DNA from 2 places in the Arminella tumorigenes genome. Region 1 is predicted to be linked to the other one. Evidence: riboswitches for the same ligand, from Rfam matches in the RefSeq annotation. Region 1 holds a riboswitch; the other holds the start of a gene.
What was found. Region 1 has a riboswitch for S-adenosylmethionine ahead of metA (homoserine O-acetyltransferase MetA). Riboswitches for the same ligand answer to the same signal wherever they lie in the genome.

Region 1 (9,665 bases):
GAAAGCATATTTGTGGAACACGCCGAACGGCCTGTCCGCAATCGCCTCGACCTGGGCGGCAAATACCGTGGCAAAGGCGCGAATCGGGTTGTCGCGCGGACGCCTGGCAAAATGAGCCCCCAGCAGGCGACGGGCTGTCTGGCGGATTTCAGCTTCGGCGGGCGGCTGCAGCGGTAATTTGGCGAATTCCGTGTAGGGCAGGAACGGCGGCGCACCTTCCGGCAGATGTCGCTGGAAAACGCCATCGAAGTCCTCGCCGGAGAGTCGGAAGAAGCCGCCATTGTGGAAATAATCGAGTTCGCGGGCACCAGCGTCTAGCCGGTTGATGGCGACCGTCGTCTTGCCGTGCTCGGCACGGTAGGCGACGCCTTGCGTATCCGGCATGTAGAACGAATCCATCTCGACGAGGCAAAGCCGCCCGCGCGTGATCTGCACGGCGAGATGCCGTTCGACATCGTCGTAGATGGCAAGTTCGGTGCAGCGGATGCCATAGAGCGCCTCGAGGTCTTCGAGCGGCACCTTGAAGAAGGTGAACTGGTCGCCCTCGAAATCCTGTCCCATAGTGAAGCCGAGCATTGCCTCGGGCGGCAGGCCGATCGTGTTCAGCACCTCGATCCACAGATCGATATAGCAGTTGGTTTCCGGCCACATCCGTTCGCTGTCGTGCAGCCCATGGCGAGAATAGGCGGCAGGATCAAGCCCGGGAAATACTGACGGCATCCCGACGATCAGCCCCACAGGACGTCGCGCACCGGCGCCGGCCAGGCCTTTACGTCGAGCCCGTGATGGTGGAACAGAGCCAGCGCGATGCGCTCCAGTCCGAAGCCGACGCAGGCCGTATGAGCGACCTTGCCGTCGGCGAGGTTGAGGCCCCATTTGGTGCCGAACGAATCCTGGTGGTAGTTGAAGCTCATGCAGGCCGTCGGATTGGCGGTCGAGGTGATCGGGATCAGCAATTCGAACTTCAGGTTCTGGTCGCGCTGGTTGTTGACCATCATCTTGCCTGCGCGGCCGAAGAACGGGTCATTGGCGACATCGATGACGACATCGAGACCGACCGACTTCATCATCTCGACGCCACGATCCATCCAGCTCTGGCGGAAATCCGTGACGTGCTGCTCGGTGCCCATGCAGACATATTCGCGCATACGAAAAAGCTGCTGGCGGGCGGGATCCTGTGACGGCTCATGGCGGAAGCAATAGGACTGCAGGTCGAACAGCGCGCCCTCTACAGGCAGATTGCCGCGGCGGGCTACCGTCGGATAGAGAGGATAGCAGGCGGCCGGCGTCAGCACGATCTCGGTTGCCTCCTGGCCCTTGGTCCAGTCGTCGCCGACCTCCATGCATTTCAAAAGGTTCATGTGGTCCATCTCGCCGCCGCAGAAGCTGTGGACTGTGCCGGCCAGCTGCGGAAAGCTCTTCATGTAACCGCTCTTTTCGAAGATCGCGCGGTTCATGCCGGGCGGGAAGCGCATCGCCTCGGCACCGTCGCCACCGCCGAACCTGTCGATCAACCGCTCGAAGGCAGCGATGACGTCTTCAAACTGGCCGCTGCGGCCATAGAGGCCATCGACACCGGTGTCGATCAGGAGACCTGATTCGAAAAGCCGATCGAGAAAAGAAACCTGCATGTCCATGGCGATTACCCCAGCAAATTGGTGTCTTGTTTGTGGACCAGCAGCATCGTCGATGTGTTGGCAAGGATGCGGTCGTTCGAGATCATCAGCTGCGCCGAATGCGCGTCGCGCAAGTGGCGACCTAGGCTGTAGGGCGTCCCGTTCTTGTAGCCCATGATGCCGCAGATCAGCATAGCGTGGTTGATGATCGGCAGGATCGCTTCCGAGGAGACGATCTTGACGTTGTTCATCGCCACCGCGAAAGCCATCGACGACAGGCGGTCGGCATCGAGCTTGGCGTCCTCGTAGACCTTCAGCGCAGCGACGACGTTCGACTTGACCATCTGCAGCTGGCCGGAGACCTCTGCCAGACGCAGCGCGCCGGGCGGAGGCGTGCCGGGTGACTTGCGGGCCGCAGCGCGCACGAAAGCCTGGGCACGAGCCACCGCATCGGCGGCGATGCCGTACCAGAGCGCGCTCCACAAGAGGTGCGAGGTGGCAAGCATGGACTGCGCGGCAATCTCGGCAAACGGTTTAGGCAGGATCTGGACGGCCGGCGCCTCTCCCTTGAACACGAAGCCATCGGAGCAGGTGCCGCGCATGCCGAGCGTATCCCAGACGGAGGTTCTGTCGAGCGTGTACTGGTCCTTGAGGAAGGCCGTCAGGACCTGGTCGGAGGGCGCCGCATCGGCGTGGGCGCGCGATGTGATAAGGATGGCGTCGGCATAGGCGCCGTAGGAAATGACGGTGGCGTCCTTCTCGAGGAAGCAGCTGTCGCCCTCGACGCGGATGGCGCAGATGCTGTTGCGCATGTTGCCGCCGATCCCGCCTTCGGTCGTGGCAGACGCCAGCAGCAGCTGGTCACGGGCGATACGGCGCATGAAATCGCGATGCCAGTCGCTGCCCTCGCCGTGCTCGACCAGGCTAGACAGCTTGATCTGGTGCATGGCGAAAATCATCGCGGTGGCCGCGCAGGCTTGTCCGAGCACGGTGCACAGCGCGGCGATTTCAGTGATTGTCGCGCTTTCTCCACCAAATTCGGTCGGGATCTGGATCGACAGCAGGCGTTCGGCCTTCAGGGCTGTGACGGCTTCGCGCGGAAACCGCGATTCGCCGTCAACAGCATCGGCATGTGCTGCAGCAACTGCCGCGACGCGGGCGATGCGGGCATTGAGATTGTCCTTCGCTATCGCCACCGCCACGCTCATCAGGCGACCTTTCTGGAGCCGAGGATCGCATCCACCGTGCTGGTGATGGCGCTGATGCTGGCGAAGGACTTGCGGTTCAACAGGTTGTCCGGAAACTCCATGTCGAACGCCTCTTCGAGTCCGAGCATCAACTGCACGGATGCGAAGGAGGAGAGGCCTGCCGCATAGAGATCGGCGTCGTCGGCAATGCTGTCGACGGGCACTGGCAGGCCGCCGAGCTTGGTGAGCAAACCACGGATTGTCTCGTTCATCCAATCGTCTCCAGGTGTTTTCGGCAGTCGTCCCGCCTTATCTGAGGTTGTTTTAGGCACAAAATTCCAACATACCGCTAAGCCTTCTGGTTAACGAAGGATGAGCGTTTGCCGGCCATTGTTCATGATCCGGACAGAATGCAATCCGCCGACCTGCTAATAATATCGAGGGTTGCTTCTCTTAGCGCGGATCAGACCGGGGAGGTAGAGCAACGCTCCCGGATGCGTCCAGAAAATAGGAAGAAGATACATTTTCGCGAGTGATCGCGGGATCTCACCTAGTCCGGTTTGCCGCTGCCGGATGGCGGGGGGTAATCGTGCCATTCGCCTCGGAAATCGGCAACCGAATAGCAACCCTCGCCGACATTGCGGATTGCGTGCTCGCCGATGGCTGCTTTGCCGTACCCGCCGGGAATATCGAGGATATAGGTCGGCTGGCAGAGACCGGACAACCGGCCGCGCAAGTCGGCGACAAGCCGCTGGCCTTCAGCGATGGTCAGCCGGAAATGACTGGTGCCGGGAGCAAGATCCGGATGGTGCAGATAATAGGGTTTGACCCGCGTTTCCACGAAGGCGCGCATCAGCGCCGCCAGCACCTGGGGATCGTCGTTGACACCTTTCAAAAGCACGGACTGGCTGACCATGACGATGCCGGCATCGACAAGACGGGCACAGGCCGCGCGCGCGTCCGCCGTCAGTTCGCGCGGGTGGTTGGCATGCAGCGCCACATAGACCGTCTTGCCGCTCACCTTCAGCGCAGCAACAAGCGCCGCATCGATCTTGCTCGGATCGACGACGGGCACGCGGGTATGGAAGCGGACGATCTTGACGTGGTCGATGGCGGCAAGGCCGGACAGCAGGTCTTCGAGACGCCGGGGCGACAGAACCAGCGGATCGCCGCCGGTGAGGATCACCTCCCATATCTCTGGATGGGCGCGGATATAGTCGAAGGCGGCATCGAGTTCGCCGGCATCCAGCGTGCCCATACCCTGCGGACCGACCATCTCGCGGCGAAAGCAAAATCGGCAATAGACGGGGCAGACATGCACCGCCTTCAGCAGCACACGGTCGGGATAGCGATGGACGATGCCTGTGACCGGGCTGTGGGCCGCATCGCCGATGGGATCGGCACGCTCCTCCGGCGTCACCACGAGCTCTGCCATATCGGGCACGAATTGCCGGGCGATCGGATCATCGGGATCGGTGCGGTCGATCAGTGCGGCAATGGCAGGCGTCAGCGCGATGGCATAACGTTCCGCGACCGCTTCCAGCGACGCCGCGTTTTGCCCATCGACAAGCGATGCCCGCTGAAGATCGTCGACTGTCCTGATCGGTCGAATGACGTTCATCTTCCGAACTCCGCAACGGGCGCCCAAAGCACCTGCTCGATGCGGGATGCTCCGGTAGCCAGCATCACCAGCCGGTCGAAACCGAGGGCGATGCCGCTTGCCTCGGGCATGATGGCAAGCGCGTCGAGAAAATCCTCGTCGAGCGGATAGGTTTCGCCATAGACCCGCGCCTTTTCCGCCATCTCGATCTCGAACCGCCGCCGCTGTTCGGCGGCATTGGTGAGTTCGCCGAAGCCATTGGCAAGCTCGACGCCGCAGGCATAGAGTTCGAAGCGCTCGGCGACACGCGGATCCCGCGCCGAGGGCCTGGCAAGAGCGGCCTCGGAGACCGGATATTCATCGAGGATCGTCGGTCGGCCAAAACCGAGATGCGGTTCGATCTTTTCCACCAGCACCCGGCTGAACATATCCGCCCAGCCATCGTCCTCCGAAACGCGCATGCCGACGCGGTTCATTTCCGCAGCGAGGCAGTCGCGGTCCGTCTGTCTGTCGGCGGCAACCGAGGACAAGAGGTCGATGCCGGCATGCTGCAGGAAAGCTGCCGCAACGCTGATCCGCTCCGGCTCGGCAGAGGGATCGCACTCCGCACCCCGGAACGCTAGCCGCGCGGCCCCTGCGGTTGTCGCCGCCAGCCGCATTATATCGACGCAGTCAGCCATCAATTGCTCGTAGCCTTCGCCGACCCGGTACCATTCGAGCATGGTGAACTCCGGATGGTGCAAGGGCCCGCGCTCGCGGTTGCGATAGACGTGGGCAAAGCATGCAATGCGCTTTTCGCCGGCGGCCAGCAGCTTCTTGCAGGCAAATTCCGGCGACGTGTGCAGGTAGAAGGGTGCCGCCTGACCGTCGGTCGTCAGGGCTTGCGTAGAGAAAGCATGCAGATGTGCCTCGTTGCCGGGCGATATCTGAAGGGTTGCCGTATCGACCTCGAGGAAATCGCCTGCTGAAAAAAAAACGCGCAGCGCCGCCTGGATCGCATTGCGGCCGATGAGAAAAGGCCGTCGATCCGCATGGACGCCGGGCGTCCACCAGGGAGATGCTTTTGTCAGGCTGGCGTTCATTCCGCGCTTTCTTTTATAGGATGAGCGGCGACGGGGTGGCTATTTCCACCGTTTTAGGTTAGTTGCGCCCCCAAGAAAACATTGCTGCATCAGGGAAACCGGCTTGGTCCGTCCTCTACGATGCAAAAAGCTGCGTTACAAGGAAGTCTTATGGTCAAGGTTATCGCCTCTTCGATCCGCAAGGGCAATGTGCTCGACGTGGACGGCAAGCTCTACGTCGTGCTGACGGCCGCCAATTTCCACCCTGGCAAAGGCACGCCGGTCACCCAGATCGACATGCGCCGGATTTCGGATGGCACGAAGGTTTCCGAGCGCTGGCGCACGACCGAACAGGTCGAGCGCGCCTTCGTCGAGGACGTCAACCATCAATACCTCTACGAAGACAGCGACGGGTTCCACTTCATGAACCCGCAAAACTACGACCAGGTGACCGTCGATGCCGAAACTATGGGTGACGACAAGGCCTACCTGCAGGAAGGCATGACTTGCATCCTGTCGATGCACGAAGGCATCGCGCTTGCCATCCAGATGCCACGCACCGTGACGCTGGAAATCATGGAAACCGAGCCGGTCGTCAAGGGCCAGACGGCATCGTCCTCCTACAAGCCAGCCATGCTGTCGAACGGCATTCGCACGATGGTTCCACCACATGTCAATGCCGGCATCCGTGTCGTCATCATGACCGAAGACAATTCCTACGTCGAACGCGCCAAGGACTGATCCCTTACCTGGCTGCCCATCTCCAAACAAAGCCCCGAACGCTCGCGAGTCGGGGCTTTTGCTTTTCCGGCCGTGCAGCACCAGTCAGACTGGACGCGCTGGTTCCTTGCGCAACGGAGCGCGCCGGGCCACATTCGGCCGTCGGGCTGCCGCTGCAACCGGCTTTGCCGGCGGCGCGGTTGGATCTTGAGGCACCAGCGCTTGCAGATGCAGCACGCGCGGTGACATGGCCTCAAGATAGGCCTCGGACCGGCCGATATAGATCACCGTCGTATCCTTCAGCTCCTTGAGCAGAGCGACTAGTCGCTTCTGAATGTCCGGCTCCAGTCCCTCGAGCGTTTCATCGAGAATCAGCCAGCGCGGTTTGGCGAGCAGCGCATGCGCAAAGCCAACCGCCTTCTGCTCGTCGGTATCCAGCATGCGGTCCCAGCGGGCATTCGTATCCAGCTTGCCCTTCAACCTGGCCAGTCCGGCCTTGTCGATCGCCATCTCCAGGTCGGAATCCGGGTACGCGTCGCGCTCTTGCGGAAATGTGACCGCGTCGCGCAGCGTCCCGCTCGGAACATAGGCGGCGTGCGGCATGAACAGCATGTCTTCCAGCGGCGGCAGGTCTATTTCGCCCTTGCCGCAATGCCAATCGCCGGCCAGTGCCTGGAACAGCAGCTTGCGGTTCACGCCGTGATCGCCATTGATCATGATGTGCTCGCCGGCGGCAATCGTCACCGTGCCCTCGCGAATACGGAAGCCATTTTCATCGACGTCGTCGCTGGTCTTGGTGGAGACTTCAAGATCTTTCAGCACCAGCATATCAGGCGCGGCGCGGGCGACCTCGATCATGTTGGCCAGATGCTCCTCGCCATCCATCTCCACCACCGCCTCGCGGAAATCGGTGACACGCATCAAAGTCGCGCGCCACTCGGCGATCGGGCCGAAGTTGGCGACATACCAGCGCAAGGCGGTGTTGACCTGATTGAAGGCGCCGACGACCATCATCAACTGGCCGATGCTCAGGCCGCCGGAGAAATAGGCGGGCGCTGCCACCAGGATCGGGATGACCAGTACCATCCAGCCATAGCTGGCAGACACCCAGGTAAGATTGGTATTGGCGATCGCCAGCTTACGGATGACACCGAGCACGGAAGAAATGTCGCCGTTGATGCGCCGCCGTTCGTTTTCCTGGCCACCGGCAGTGGTGATCGATGGCATGTATTCGTTGGCATGCATCAGCGCGAAGCGCAGTTCGGCTTCTTTCGAGTAGCGGTCGGCATTCAGGCGCACAAGCTTGCCGCCGACGAACTGGCTGAGGAAAGAAGCCGAAGCCGCATAGATGATCGCCGCCCAGACCATGTAGCCGGGGATCGAAAAGCTGCTGCCGCGAAAGTGGAAGATGAAGCCACTCGACAGCTCCCAGAGCACGCCGATGAAGCTGATCAGCAGGATGGTCGACTGGACAAGGCCGATGGCAAGGCCGGTGGTGCTTTCTGCCAGGTTGCGGGCGTCCTCGTGCAGGCGCTGGTCCGGATTGACGCCGATCAGTCCGGAGGAGGCGAGCCGCAAAGCGCGCTTGCCTTTCAGCCACTGGTCGACCAGATCGCGCGCCAGGCCCTCGCGCATGTAGAGCGCCGCCATCTGGTTGAGCCAGGCCTGGATGACATTGAGAACGAGCAGGCTGCCGGCGATCATCCCGAAGACGCCGAGTTGCTTCATGAACTCGTCGAGATCGCGGCGGGCTAGCGAATCGTAGAACGGCGCATTCCACTCGTTCAAAAGAACCTGCACATAGGCTGTCACGAGAATGATGACGAACAGCGATACCACGAGCGATATAAGCCTTACGCGCACGGGCGAATGCCAGAACGCCGAAAGCATCATCCTCAACCTGTACAGCAAACTCAAGTCGTATCCGACGCGCGCATCGCCCTGGACGCTGGGCTTCTCTGTGGTATCAACGGCCATTAAAAAATCCTGATCCTCATCCCTCAGATAGTCATGGCCACCGCACATGTCCATCCATGCGAGCCCGAAGCGCGTCGCGCCAGCGATCCCTGGCCTGGAACCGCCCTCCTCGCCATCAACTTGCGCTTCAAACCTTATGAAAGCCTTATACGCTCGAATGCACCTGCAGGTTCACCACGCCGCACCGCGCATTTCCCAGCCGGCGATTGAGGTTGATTCGAAACCTGTCCAGCGCTATTTAACATCCCGTGGTGATTTGGCCGGCCGGCTTGCAGCCACGTTAAACAAGTCGCTAAATCAGGGCCGCATGCGGACCGGTAGCGATTCGTTTTTTTCGCCGCCGGTTTAGTTGATCGAGTAACGCGCATGCCCATTAAGATCCCCGATACGCTGCCCGCCTTCGATACCCTGGTGAAAGAGGGTGTGCGGGTGATGACAGAGACGATGGCCGTCCGTCAGGATATCCGTCCGCTGCAGATCGGGCTGCTCAACCTCATGCCCAACAAGATCAAGACCGAGCTACAGATGGCCCGCCTCGTCGGCGCCTCGCCGCTTCAGGTCGAATTCTCCCTGATCCGCATCGGCGGTCACAAGGCGAAGAATACCTCCGAGGAACACCTGCTTTCGTTCTACGAGACGTGGGAGGAAATCAGGCACCGCAAGTTCGACGGCTTCATCATCACGGGTGCGCCGATCGAGCTGCTCGACTTCGAGGAAGTCACCTACTGGGACGAGATGCGCCAGATCCTCGACTGGACGACCACCAACGTCCATTCGACGCTGAACGTCTGCTGGGGCGCGATGGCGGCGGTCTACCATTTTCATGGTGTGCCGAAGCACCTGCTGAAGGAAAAAGCATTTGGCGTCTACCGGCACCAGAATCTGAACCCGTCCTCGGTCTATCTCAACGGTTTTTCCGACGATTTTGGCGTGCCCGTGTCGCGCTGGACGGAAGTCCGCCGCAAGGATGTCGAAACCGTCCCTGGCTTGGAAATCCTGATGGAATCGCCGGAAATGGGCATTTGCCTGGTGCACGAGAAGACGGCAAGACGGCTCTACATGTTCAACCACGTCGAATACGATTCAACGTCGCTGGCAGACGAATATTTCCGCGACGTCGATGCCGGCATTCCGATCAAGATGCCCCACGATTATTTCCCCCACAACGATCCGTCCCTGACGCCGCCCAACCGCTGGCGCAGCCATGCCCATCTGTTTGTCGGCAACTGGATCAACGAGATCTACCAGACCACGCCTTACGACATGGCCGACATCGGCTTGCAGAAATAACCACGTCGCCGGGACGGAGGCCTGATTCCACCGGCAGGCAGGTTGCGGATAACGGCGAATGGAGGCAGGGTCGGCGCCTCGGATGAGAGACAAATGGGATGAGGACATGACGGAAAGCACTTTGCAGCGCGAAGTTTTCGGCAAGACTGCAGCCGGCGACACGGTACACCGCGTCAAGATTACAGGCGGTGGGCTGACTGCCCATGTCATCAGC
Region 2 (9,665 bases), 760 kb from region 1:
AGGGCGACCGCCCGAAGGACGATACTGCCAACACCGTCGGCGCCATGACGGAATAGGCCCGAAGGGTTTTTGAAGGAGAGCGGGCCCCATGGTTCCGAGAGTTGCCGTCGTAGAAGATGAAGAAGCGCTGAGCGTGTTGCTGCGCTATAACCTTGAAGCAGAAGGTTTCGAAGTCGATACGATCCTCAGAGGCGATGAAGCCGAGATGCGCTTGCAGGAGCGCATTCCGGATCTCCTGATCCTCGACTGGATGCTGCCGGGTGTTTCCGGCATCGAACTGTGCCGCCGCCTGCGCATGAAGCCGGAGACCGAGCGTCTGCCGATCATCATGCTGACGGCGCGTGGCGAAGAGAGCGAACGCGTCCGGGGCCTTTCCACGGGCGCAGACGACTATGTCGTCAAGCCGTTCTCTACGCCAGAACTGATGGCCCGCGTCCGCGCCATGCTGCGCCGCGCCCGCCCTGAAGTGCTCTCCAGCGTCCTTCGTTGCGGCGATATCGAACTCGACCGCGAGACGCACCGGGTTCATCGCAAGAGCCGCGAGGTTCGTCTCGGCCCGACAGAATTCCGCCTGCTGGAATTCCTGATGGCATCGCCAAGCCGTGTGTTTTCCCGCTCGCAACTGCTCGACGGCGTCTGGGGCCATGACATCTACGTCGACGAACGCACCGTCGACGTGCATGTCGGCCGGCTGCGCAAGGCTCTGAACTTTTCCAACATGCAGGACGTCATCCGCACAGTACGCGGCGCAGGCTACTCCATGGAAGTCTGAAGCTGTGCAGGTGACTAAAGTCCGCCGTTTCGCGGGTTGAAGCTATAAGGGTTGGCAATCGTGCATTGCCAGCCATCTGCCCGGGGTCATGCCGAAGGCCGCCCGGAAATGGCGGGTAAAATGTGCCTGATCGGCAAACCCCGCTTCTGCAGCTGCTCCGGCAAGGCTATAGCCGGCACCTAGCAGCCGCTTGGCTCGGTCAAGGCGGCGCATCACGAGATAGCGGTGCGGACTGGTGCCGAACGCACGCCGGAACTGCCGCGCCAGCTCGTATCGGTCCAAGCCGCTGATCGCCTCCAACGTTTCGGAACTGACACCCTCTTCGCAATGCTCGGTCAAAAAATCACGCGCCAGCATGACAGCTGGGCGATCGATTCTCGTGGGTGCTTTCCTCGGGTCGTCGGCCTGTCGGAAGAGTCCTGCCGTCAGCCGCGCAACCGCGTCGTCCATTGCCAGATCGTTCGGCGCATGGTCGAGATCCGACAGGATGTCCGCCAGCGCTGACAATAGGCCAGCGTCAGTCACGACGGGATCGCGGACGAAGGGCAGCGCCCGATTGCCCGCCTCGAGGAGGTCGACCAGCGCGGGCGGCAAATAGAGCATCCGGTAGATCAGTCCGTCGTCGGTGCCGGCCGCGCCATCGTGGACTTCATCGGGATGCAGCACGATCACGTTGCCGGGACGGCTGAAGCGCTCCGCGCCGCGATAGCGGAACGTCTGGACACCTCGAAGAGTGAGGCCCAGCGCATATGTGTCGTGTCTGTGCGGTGAAAAGCCTCTGCCATGAAAGCGCGCTTCCATGCGCTCGACGCCATGGCTGGAAGCAGCGATGCTCAGTCCGTCGCGAAAACCGCTCTTGCACGAACGTTCAAGACCGAGGGCATCGGCAGGCGCTATTCGATCGTCTCTTTCGATGCCTTCCATGGAGTTCTTGGACATGTTCGATACCAAAATCGCGATTGTCATCCGCCATGACCTTGCCACCTGGCAGAAGCTCAACGTCACTGCCTTTCTGGTGAGCGGGATCATTGCCCAGTCGCCGGAAATCATCGGCGAAGCATACCGGGATGCTCTGGGCCATGTCTACAATCCTATGAGCGTTCAGCCGATGGTCGTGCTTGTGGCGGATCAGGACGTATTGAGGACCATCCACAAGCGCGCGCTGGAGCGCCAGGCGAAAGTGTCTGCCTACATCGAAGAGATGTTCGCGACAGGTCACGATAAAGCCAACCGTGCCGTATTCCTCGAGTTCAGTCCCGACACCGCCAAGCTGGTCGGCATCGCGGTGCGGGGCGAAAAGAAGATCGTGGACAAGATCGTCAAAGGTGCGAGTTTGCATCCCTGACACGTTTCTGGGCCATAAAAACCTGAAACGCAAAACGGGCCTCGCGGCCCGTTCTTTGTTGTCGTCTTACCCGGCTTAGCGGGCGGCGCGGCGGCGCTCGTGAACTGGCTGATACGCCAACTTCTGGTGGTATGTGCAGTAAGGCGACTGGTCCGGCGATTCATGGCCGCAGAAGTGGAAGTCGTCCTTCAGCGGGTCGCCTACCGGCCACTTGCAGGTGCGTTCCGTCAGGTCCGTCAGGCCAATGCGGCGGGCAACCGGCGCGATGGCATTCGAGGATGGGCGAAATTGCACGGGCGCCGTAGCGTCGAGCTCGGCATCTTCCTTGACCGTGGCTACGCCTTCGGCACGGACCGTCGTGCGCGGAGCGGCAGGGCGGGCGCCAAAGGTTGTTGGCCGGGCCGGAGCGACGCTACGCTTGGTAGAGCGCGCCGTGGACGATGTGCCACCGGCCTTGGCTCGGCCTGGCAGGCAAAGTCGATGGACCTTGCCGATGACAGCGTTGCGGCTGACGCCGCCGAGCTGCGCCGCGATCTGGCTAGCGCTCAATCCTTCGGCCCATAATTTCGTGAGCCTTTCGACGCGCTCGTCCGTCCAATTCATGCTTGTCTCCGACTGCGTTCATGATGGCGGAATCCTTCGCCATTGCCTCGAATGCTATCGAGGCACAAAACGCTCTTAAATTGTGGTGACTAGGTCCGCCGCATTGCAGTCTAGTAATCAAGATTTAACCTAGTGTGAGGCTGACTCCGTGACAAGAGTCGCGGGAATCGAGGGGAATCGATTTCCAAGTTTTCCCCAACTTGCTGCCTACTGTGGTATTTCTGCAATAGCTTTAGCGCCTTCTCCAGACCCTCACGATATGGCTTTTGCCGCAAGGTTAAAATCAACTATTCGTTGACTAATCCACTGTTTGTTGACATGGTTCCGCGGAACGACAATAGTGCCCAGGCCGCCGCAAGGCGGCATTTTTCATTGCCGACGGCGGCGTTGCAGGACAACGGCCGTCACGTCCTGATCGATCGAAGGAATTGCGCCATGGCCGAAGCCGCGCCACTCTACGACACCTATATGCGCGCGCCACTGCGGTTCGAGCGAGGCGAGGGCGTATGGCTGATCACGGAAACGGGCGAGCGCTATCTGGATTTCGGCGCGGGCGTCGCCGTATCGTCGCTCGGTCATGGACACCCGCACCTCGTCGAAGCGCTGAAGACGCAGGCTGAAAAAGTCTGGCACCTGTCGAACCTCTATGAGGTCCCGGGCCAGGAAATGCTTGCCAGGCGGCTGACCGATGCGACTTTCGCCGACAAGGTGTTCTTCACCAATTCCGGCGCCGAAGCGCTCGAATGCGCCATCAAGACGGCCCGCCGCTATCAGTACTCGAAGGGTCATCCGGAAAAATTCCACATCATCACCTTTGAGGGCGCCTTCCACGGACGAACCCTGGCGACGATCGCTGCCGGCGGCCAGGAAAAATACCTCGAAGGCTTCGGCCCGAAGGCCCCTGGCTTCGACCAGGTCCCGTTCGGCGACCTCGAGGCTGTCAAGGCCGCGATCTCTGATGCGACCGCAGCGATCCTCATCGAGCCGGTGCAGGGCGAGGGCGGCGTTCGCCCGGTTGCCAAGGAGTTCATGCGTTCGCTTCGCGAACTCTGCGACGAGCACGGCCTGCTGCTGATCCTCGACGAGGTCCAGTCCGGCGTCGGTCGCTCGGGAAAATTCTTTTCCCATGAATGGTCTGGCATCACGCCTGACATCATGGCCGTGGCCAAGGGCATCGGTGGCGGCTTTCCGCTCGGTGCTTGTCTCGCGACTGCAGAAGCTGCCTCCGGTATGAAGGCCGGCACCCACGGCTCGACCTACGGCGGCAATCCGCTTGCCATGGCCGTCGGCGGCGCAGTGCTGGACGTCATCCTGGCTGAAGGCTTTCTGCAGCATGTCAACGACGTATCCCTGGTTTTCCGCCAGGGACTGGCATCGCTGAAGGACCGTTATCCCGACATCATCGAAGAGGTGCGCGGCCAGGGACTGCTGCTCGGTATCAAGGCGGCGATCCCGGCTGGCGAACTGCTGCAGGCCATCCGTGCCGAGCATCTGCTGGGCGTTCCCGCCGGCGATAACGTTATCCGGTTGCTGCCGCCCCTTATCGCCACTGCCGAAGACGCCCGCGAAGGTCTCGCCCGCGTAGAGCGTGCCGCAGAAGCATTGCGCGCCCAGAAATCCCGCAAATCGGCTTGAATTCTACGTCCGTGGGTTCGGGGCTTCGTGCCCGCCACGGGCGTTTTCATTTTTGGAGCACAGGTAGACATGGCCTCCCCGAAACATTTCCTCGATCTCTCGACTGTCGCGTCAGGCGACCTGCGCAAGATCCTCGACGACGCAATCCTCCGCAAGAAGGCGACCAAGGCGGGCACTGCCGGCCGGCCGCTGGAAGGCAAGATGCTGGCGATGATCTTCGAAAAGCCCTCGACCCGCACCCGCGTCTCGTTCGATGTCGGCATGCGCCAGCTCGGCGGCGAAACGCTGTTCCTCTCCGGTACCGAGATGCAGCTTGGCCGCGCCGAGACGATCGGCGATACCGCCAAGGTCCTGTCGCGCTACGTCGATGCCATCATGATCCGTACCACCCAGCATTCGCGCATGTTGGAAATGGCGGAGCACGCAACGGTGCCGGTCATCAACGCGCTCACCGACGATACCCATCCCTGCCAGGTGATGGCCGACATCATGACCTTCGAGGAGCACCGCGGTCCGATCAAGGGCAAGACGGTTGCCTGGTCCGGCGATGGCAACAATGTGCTGCATTCGCTGATCGAGGGATCGGCGCGTTTCGGCTATCGCATGAATATGGCGGTCCCCCTTGGCTCCGAGCCGAAGGATCACTATTTGAACTGGGCCCGCAATCAGGGCGCCGAGATCATGCTCAGCCATGATGCCGACCGTGCGGTCGCCGGGGCCGATTGCGTGGTGACCGATACCTGGGTTTCCATGAATCAGGAGCATCGGGCCCGTGGTCACAATGTCTTTCAGCCCTACCAGGTCAATGCGGCTCTGATGGCAGAGGCAGGAAAAGACGCTCTGTTCATGCATTGCCTGCCCGCCCACCGCGGCGAAGAGGTGACGGACGAGGTGATCGACGGCCCGCAATCCGTTGTATTCGACGAGGCGGAAAACCGCCTCCATGCGCAGAAGTCTATTCTCGCGTGGTGCCTGGGCGCGATCTGAGATCAACCAAGCCGCCGTTGCAGACGAGTGGCTGCCGTGGCGTGACCCGTCCGGCATCAAGGAGTAGACCCATGGCAGACAGTGCAGCAGCGCTGGGAGAGTTCGGCTACGCCGGCGACGATCACGTCGTTCCATTCCAGGTGGAGAGCCTGGATGTGCGCGGCCGTGCCGTCCAGCTCGGTCCGATGCTCGACACCATCCTCGAGCGCCACCATTATCCGGCGCCGGTGGCGAGGCTGCTGGCCGAAACCATCGTGCTCACGGTTCTGCTCGGCACATCGCTGAAGTTCGAAGGCAAGTTCACGGTCCAGACCAAGGGCGACGGACCGGTCGACCTGCTGGTGGCCGATTTCTCGACGCCGGAAAATGTCCGCGCCTATGCCCGTTTCGATGAGGAAGCACTGGCAGCCGCTATCAAGGCCGGAGAAACCGAGCCGGAGCAATTGCTCGGCAAGGGCATCCTCGCCTTCACCATCGACCAGGGCCAGTATTCTCAGCCCTACCAGGGTATCGTGCCGCTCGACGGATCGTCGCTGGAAGATATCGCTGGCGTCTACTTCCGCCAGTCGGAGCAGATCCCGACCCGGGTTCGCCTCGGTGCGGCAGAGCTGTTCGATCGCGACGAAGCCGGCAAGCCGCGTCATCGCTGGCGGGCAGGCGGCGTCATAGCGCAGTTTCTGCCGGACGCGCCGGAGCGCATGCGCCTGCCGGATCTCCACGGCGGCGACGGCGATGAGAACGCGATCGACCACAAGGACGATGATGCCTGGGCCGAGGCCCGCTCGCTGTTGGAAACGGTTGATGCCGATGAATTGACCGATCCACTGGTCGGTACCGAGCGCCTGCTCTACCGGCTGTTCCACGAGCGTGGCGCCCGCGTTTACGCCCCGCAGCCGGTCTTCGACCGTTGCAGCTGTTCGCGCGACAAGATCAAGGGCGTGCTGCAGGGATTTTCGGCGGAGGAGATGGCTGAAAGCGAGGAAGACGGGCTGATTTCGGTCACGTGTGAATTCTGTTCGACAACTTATCGCTATGAAGCAGCCGAGATACTGGTCAAGAGCTGACGACAACAGTCGCCGTTTTCGGGCGACGTCAGTTCAGCGTCCGCATCAGGCCGGGAGAATCCAGGGAGAAAGCCGGGATTTCGACCTCGAACGTTTCGCCGATGTCGTTTTCCATGGAGTAATGGCCGAACATCATGCCTGACGGCGTGTCCAGCGGGCAGCCTGACGAATATTCATACGTGTCCCCGGGGTTCAACTGCGGCTGTTCGCCGACGACGCCGGGACCGGTGACTTCGTCGACCTGGCCGTTCTGGTCGGTGATGTTCCAGTAGCGCGTGACCAGCCGGACTGCCGATGTCGAGTGGTTGGAGATGACGATCCGGTAGCCCCAGACATAGCGGCTGTCTTCCGGATCGGATTGCTCCTCCAGATAGAACGGCTCGACGATGACTTCGATATCTCGTGTAAGGGCGCGGTACATCCCAGCCACCTTCAATGAATTTGGTTACGATATCCTCCAGCCTTCAACCTTCGTCAAGGAAGGGAGGGCTAATTAAGGCCAAATGCGATGGCTGACGCGGCCTTTTGAATATTAAGGATAATGTGCGGGGTTAACACGGACCCGGCGGGTAGCCGCCCGGCAAGGCCGGGCAGCCTGTTTGACGTCCGATCAGGCCGAGACCTTTTCCAGTGCCCGGGCGAAATCCTCGATGAGATCGTCCGTGTCTTCAATGCCGGCCGAAAACCGTACCGTGCCGGGAGAAATTCCGAGCTCAGCGCGGTCCTCGTCGGTCAGGTTTTTGTGTGTAGTGGTGGCCGGATGGGTGATCAGGCTCTTGGCGTCGCCGAGATTGTTGGAGATCTTGACGATCTCCAGTGCATTCTGCAGCGCGAATGCCGCTTCCTTGCCGCCCTTGAGTTCCATGCAGACCAGTGTCGAGCCGCCGGTCATCTGCTTGGCGATGATATCGGCCTGCGGATGATCCTTGCGGCCGGGATAGATCACCTTGGCGACCTTGCTGTTGTCGGCCAGGAAGTCGGCGATGCGACCGGCGTTCTCCGTCTGCTGCTTGACGCGCAGCGGCAGGGTCTCGATCCCCTTCAGCAGCGTCCAGGCTGTGAACGGCGACATTGAGGGGCCGGTGTGCCGGTAATAGTCCTGCAGGTGCTCGTCGACCCATTCCTTGTCCGATAGTACGACGCCGCCGAGCGAACGACCTTGTCCATCGATATGCTTGGTGGCCGAATAGACGACGATGTGGGCGCCGAGTTCGAGCGGCTTCTGGAACAGCGGTGTCGCAAACACATTGTCGACGACAAGCTTGGCACCGATCTGGTTGGCGAGTTTCGCGACGCCGGCAATGTCCACCACCTCGAGCGTCGGATTGGTGGGGCTCTCCAGGAACAGCACCTTGGTGTTCGGGCGGATGGCCTTTTCCCAGTTGGCGAGATCGCGGCCGTCGACCAGCGTGCATTCGATGCCGTAACGCGGCGCCAATGTCTCGACGACCCAGCGGCACGAGCCGAACAGGGCGCGGGCGGCGACGATATGGTCGCCTGCCTTCACCTGGCAGAGAATAGCCGCGCTGACCGCGGCCATGCCCGATGCTGTCGAGCGGGCTTCCTCGGCGCCTTCCAGCATGCACATGCGCTTTTCGAACATGTCGTTGGTCGGGCTGCCGTAGCGCGCGTAGATAAAGCCTTCCGTCTCACCCTTGAAGCGGGCCTCTGCCGCCTCCGAGCTGTCGTAGACAAAACCCTGTGTCAGATAGATTGCTTCGGATGTCTCGCCGAATTGCGAGCGCAACGTGCCGCCATGGACAAGTTGTGTTGCGGGGCGCCAAGTCTTGGTCATGCCATCACCACCTTCGTGATACAAAAAAACCGGTCGCAAAAGCAGACCGGTTTTCAACCCGGTCTTTTTAGCCATTTATTTAACGTGGCTGCAAGCCGACCGGCCAAATCACCACGGGATAAGACTGTAATACTGCCGTTGGCCGCTTGCGTCAATTCCCCGTATTTGGTTTTGTCTGCGGCAAAACAAGGCCCCCATATGGTTTTGTCCGCGACAAAACAAGGATTGAGCACATGGCTCGCGACACTGGAATTTTGGCGGATCGCGCCATTGCCGCTCTTTTCGACGCCGGTCGGCTGACAACGGAAAGGGAGCTCGATTTCGATCAGATCCAGCCGGCGAGCCTCGACCTCAGGTTGGGAGCGAAAGCCTTTCGCGTCCGGGCCAGCTTCATGCCGGGCCCGAACAATCTCGTCTCCGATAAACTCGACCGGCTCAGCCTGCATGTTATCGACCTCAACGAGAGCGCCGTGCTCGAGACCGGCTGCGTCTACATCGTGCCGCTGATGGAGCGTCTCGACCTGCCCTCCGACATGTCCGCCTCGGCCAACCCGAAAAGCTCGACCGGCCGCCTCGATATCTTCACCCGCGTCATCACCGATTATGCGCAGGAGTTCGACAAGATCCCGGCCGGCTATTCCGGCCCGCTCTACCTGGAAATCTCGCCACGTACCTTCCCGATCGTCGTGCGCCGTGGTTCGCGCCTGTCGCAGATCCGCTTTCGGATCGGCCATGCCATGCTGTCCGAGCCGGAATTGCTGACGCTGCACGAGACCGAAACTCTCGTCGCCAGCAAGAAGCCAAACGTGACCGGCGGCGGCATCGCGCTGTCGATCGACCTCGTCGGCGACGGCAATGGGCTGATCGGCTATCGCGGCAAGCATCACACGGCGGTGGTCGATGTCGACAAGAAGGCCCAGCATGACATTTTCGATTTCTGGGAGCCGCTCTACAGCCGCGGCCGGACCGAGCTTATTCTCGATCCCGACGAATTCTACATCCTGGTCTCGCGCGAGGCGGTGCACGTGCCGCCGGACTACGCCGCCGAAATGACCCCTTACGATCCGCTGGTCGGTGAATTCCGCGTCCACTATGCCGGCTTCTTCGATCCCGGCTTCGGCCATGCGCCGGCCGGAGGCCGTGGCAGCCGCGCGGTGCTCGAAGTGCGCAGCCACGAAGTCCCGTTCATCCTCGAGGATGGCCAGGTCGTCGGCCGCCTCGTCTACGAGCACATGCTGGAACTCCCGGCCAGCCTCTACGGCACCGGCGCCGGCTCCAACTATCAGGCGCAGGGCCTGAAACTCTCCAAGCATTTCCGCTTGTAGCCGGCCATCCCGGCCGGCCATTCCATCTTGACAGCCCGGCCGAACTGTTGGAAGGCTTCGCGCCGTGCGGGTGTAGCTCAATGGTAGAGCAGCAGCTTCCCAAGCTGAATACGAGGGTTCGATTCCCTTCACCCGCTCC

Region 2: linked by a shared signal. The riboswitch ahead of PR017_RS00650 (O-succinylhomoserine sulfhydrylase) and the one ahead of metA (homoserine O-acetyltransferase MetA) in region 1 are both predicted to bind S-adenosylmethionine.

What each region holds. Positions count from the first base shown of each region.
Region 1 is NZ_CP117255.1:3,022,883-3,032,547, forward strand. It holds gene PR017_RS14825 (DUF1839 family protein) at 1-720, opposite strand, end outside; gene PR017_RS14830 (amino acid--[acyl-carrier-protein] ligase) at 729-1,637, opposite strand; gene PR017_RS14835 (acyl-CoA dehydrogenase family protein) at 1,643-2,824, opposite strand; gene PR017_RS14840 (acyl carrier protein) at 2,824-3,075, opposite strand; gene PR017_RS14845 (lysine-2,3-aminomutase-like protein) at 3,354-4,424, opposite strand; gene epmA (EF-P lysine aminoacylase EpmA) at 4,421-5,485, opposite strand; gene efp (elongation factor P) at 5,636-6,205, shown strand; gene PR017_RS14860 (ABC transporter ATP-binding protein/permease) at 6,290-8,161, opposite strand; SAM riboswitch at 8,400-8,480, shown strand; gene metA (homoserine O-acetyltransferase MetA) at 8,528-9,451, shown strand; gene PR017_RS14870 (aldose epimerase family protein) at 9,558-9,665, shown strand, end outside.
Region 2 is NZ_CP117255.1:117,977-127,641, forward strand. It holds gene phoU (phosphate signaling complex protein PhoU) at 1-56, shown strand, start outside; gene phoB (phosphate regulon transcriptional regulator PhoB) at 89-772, shown strand; gene PR017_RS00615 (AraC family transcriptional regulator) at 815-1,711, opposite strand; gene PR017_RS00620 (DUF2000 family protein) at 1,710-2,117, shown strand; gene PR017_RS00625 (GcrA family cell cycle regulator) at 2,193-2,720, opposite strand; gene PR017_RS00630 (aspartate aminotransferase family protein) at 3,156-4,355, shown strand; gene argF (ornithine carbamoyltransferase) at 4,425-5,342, shown strand; gene PR017_RS00640 (Hsp33 family molecular chaperone) at 5,414-6,406, shown strand; gene apaG (Co2+/Mg2+ efflux protein ApaG) at 6,435-6,827, opposite strand; gene PR017_RS00650 (O-succinylhomoserine sulfhydrylase) at 7,017-8,201, opposite strand; SAM riboswitch at 8,248-8,326, opposite strand; gene PR017_RS00655 (2'-deoxycytidine 5'-triphosphate deaminase) at 8,435-9,526, shown strand; tRNA gene PR017_RS00660 (tRNA-Gly) at 9,593-9,665, shown strand, end outside.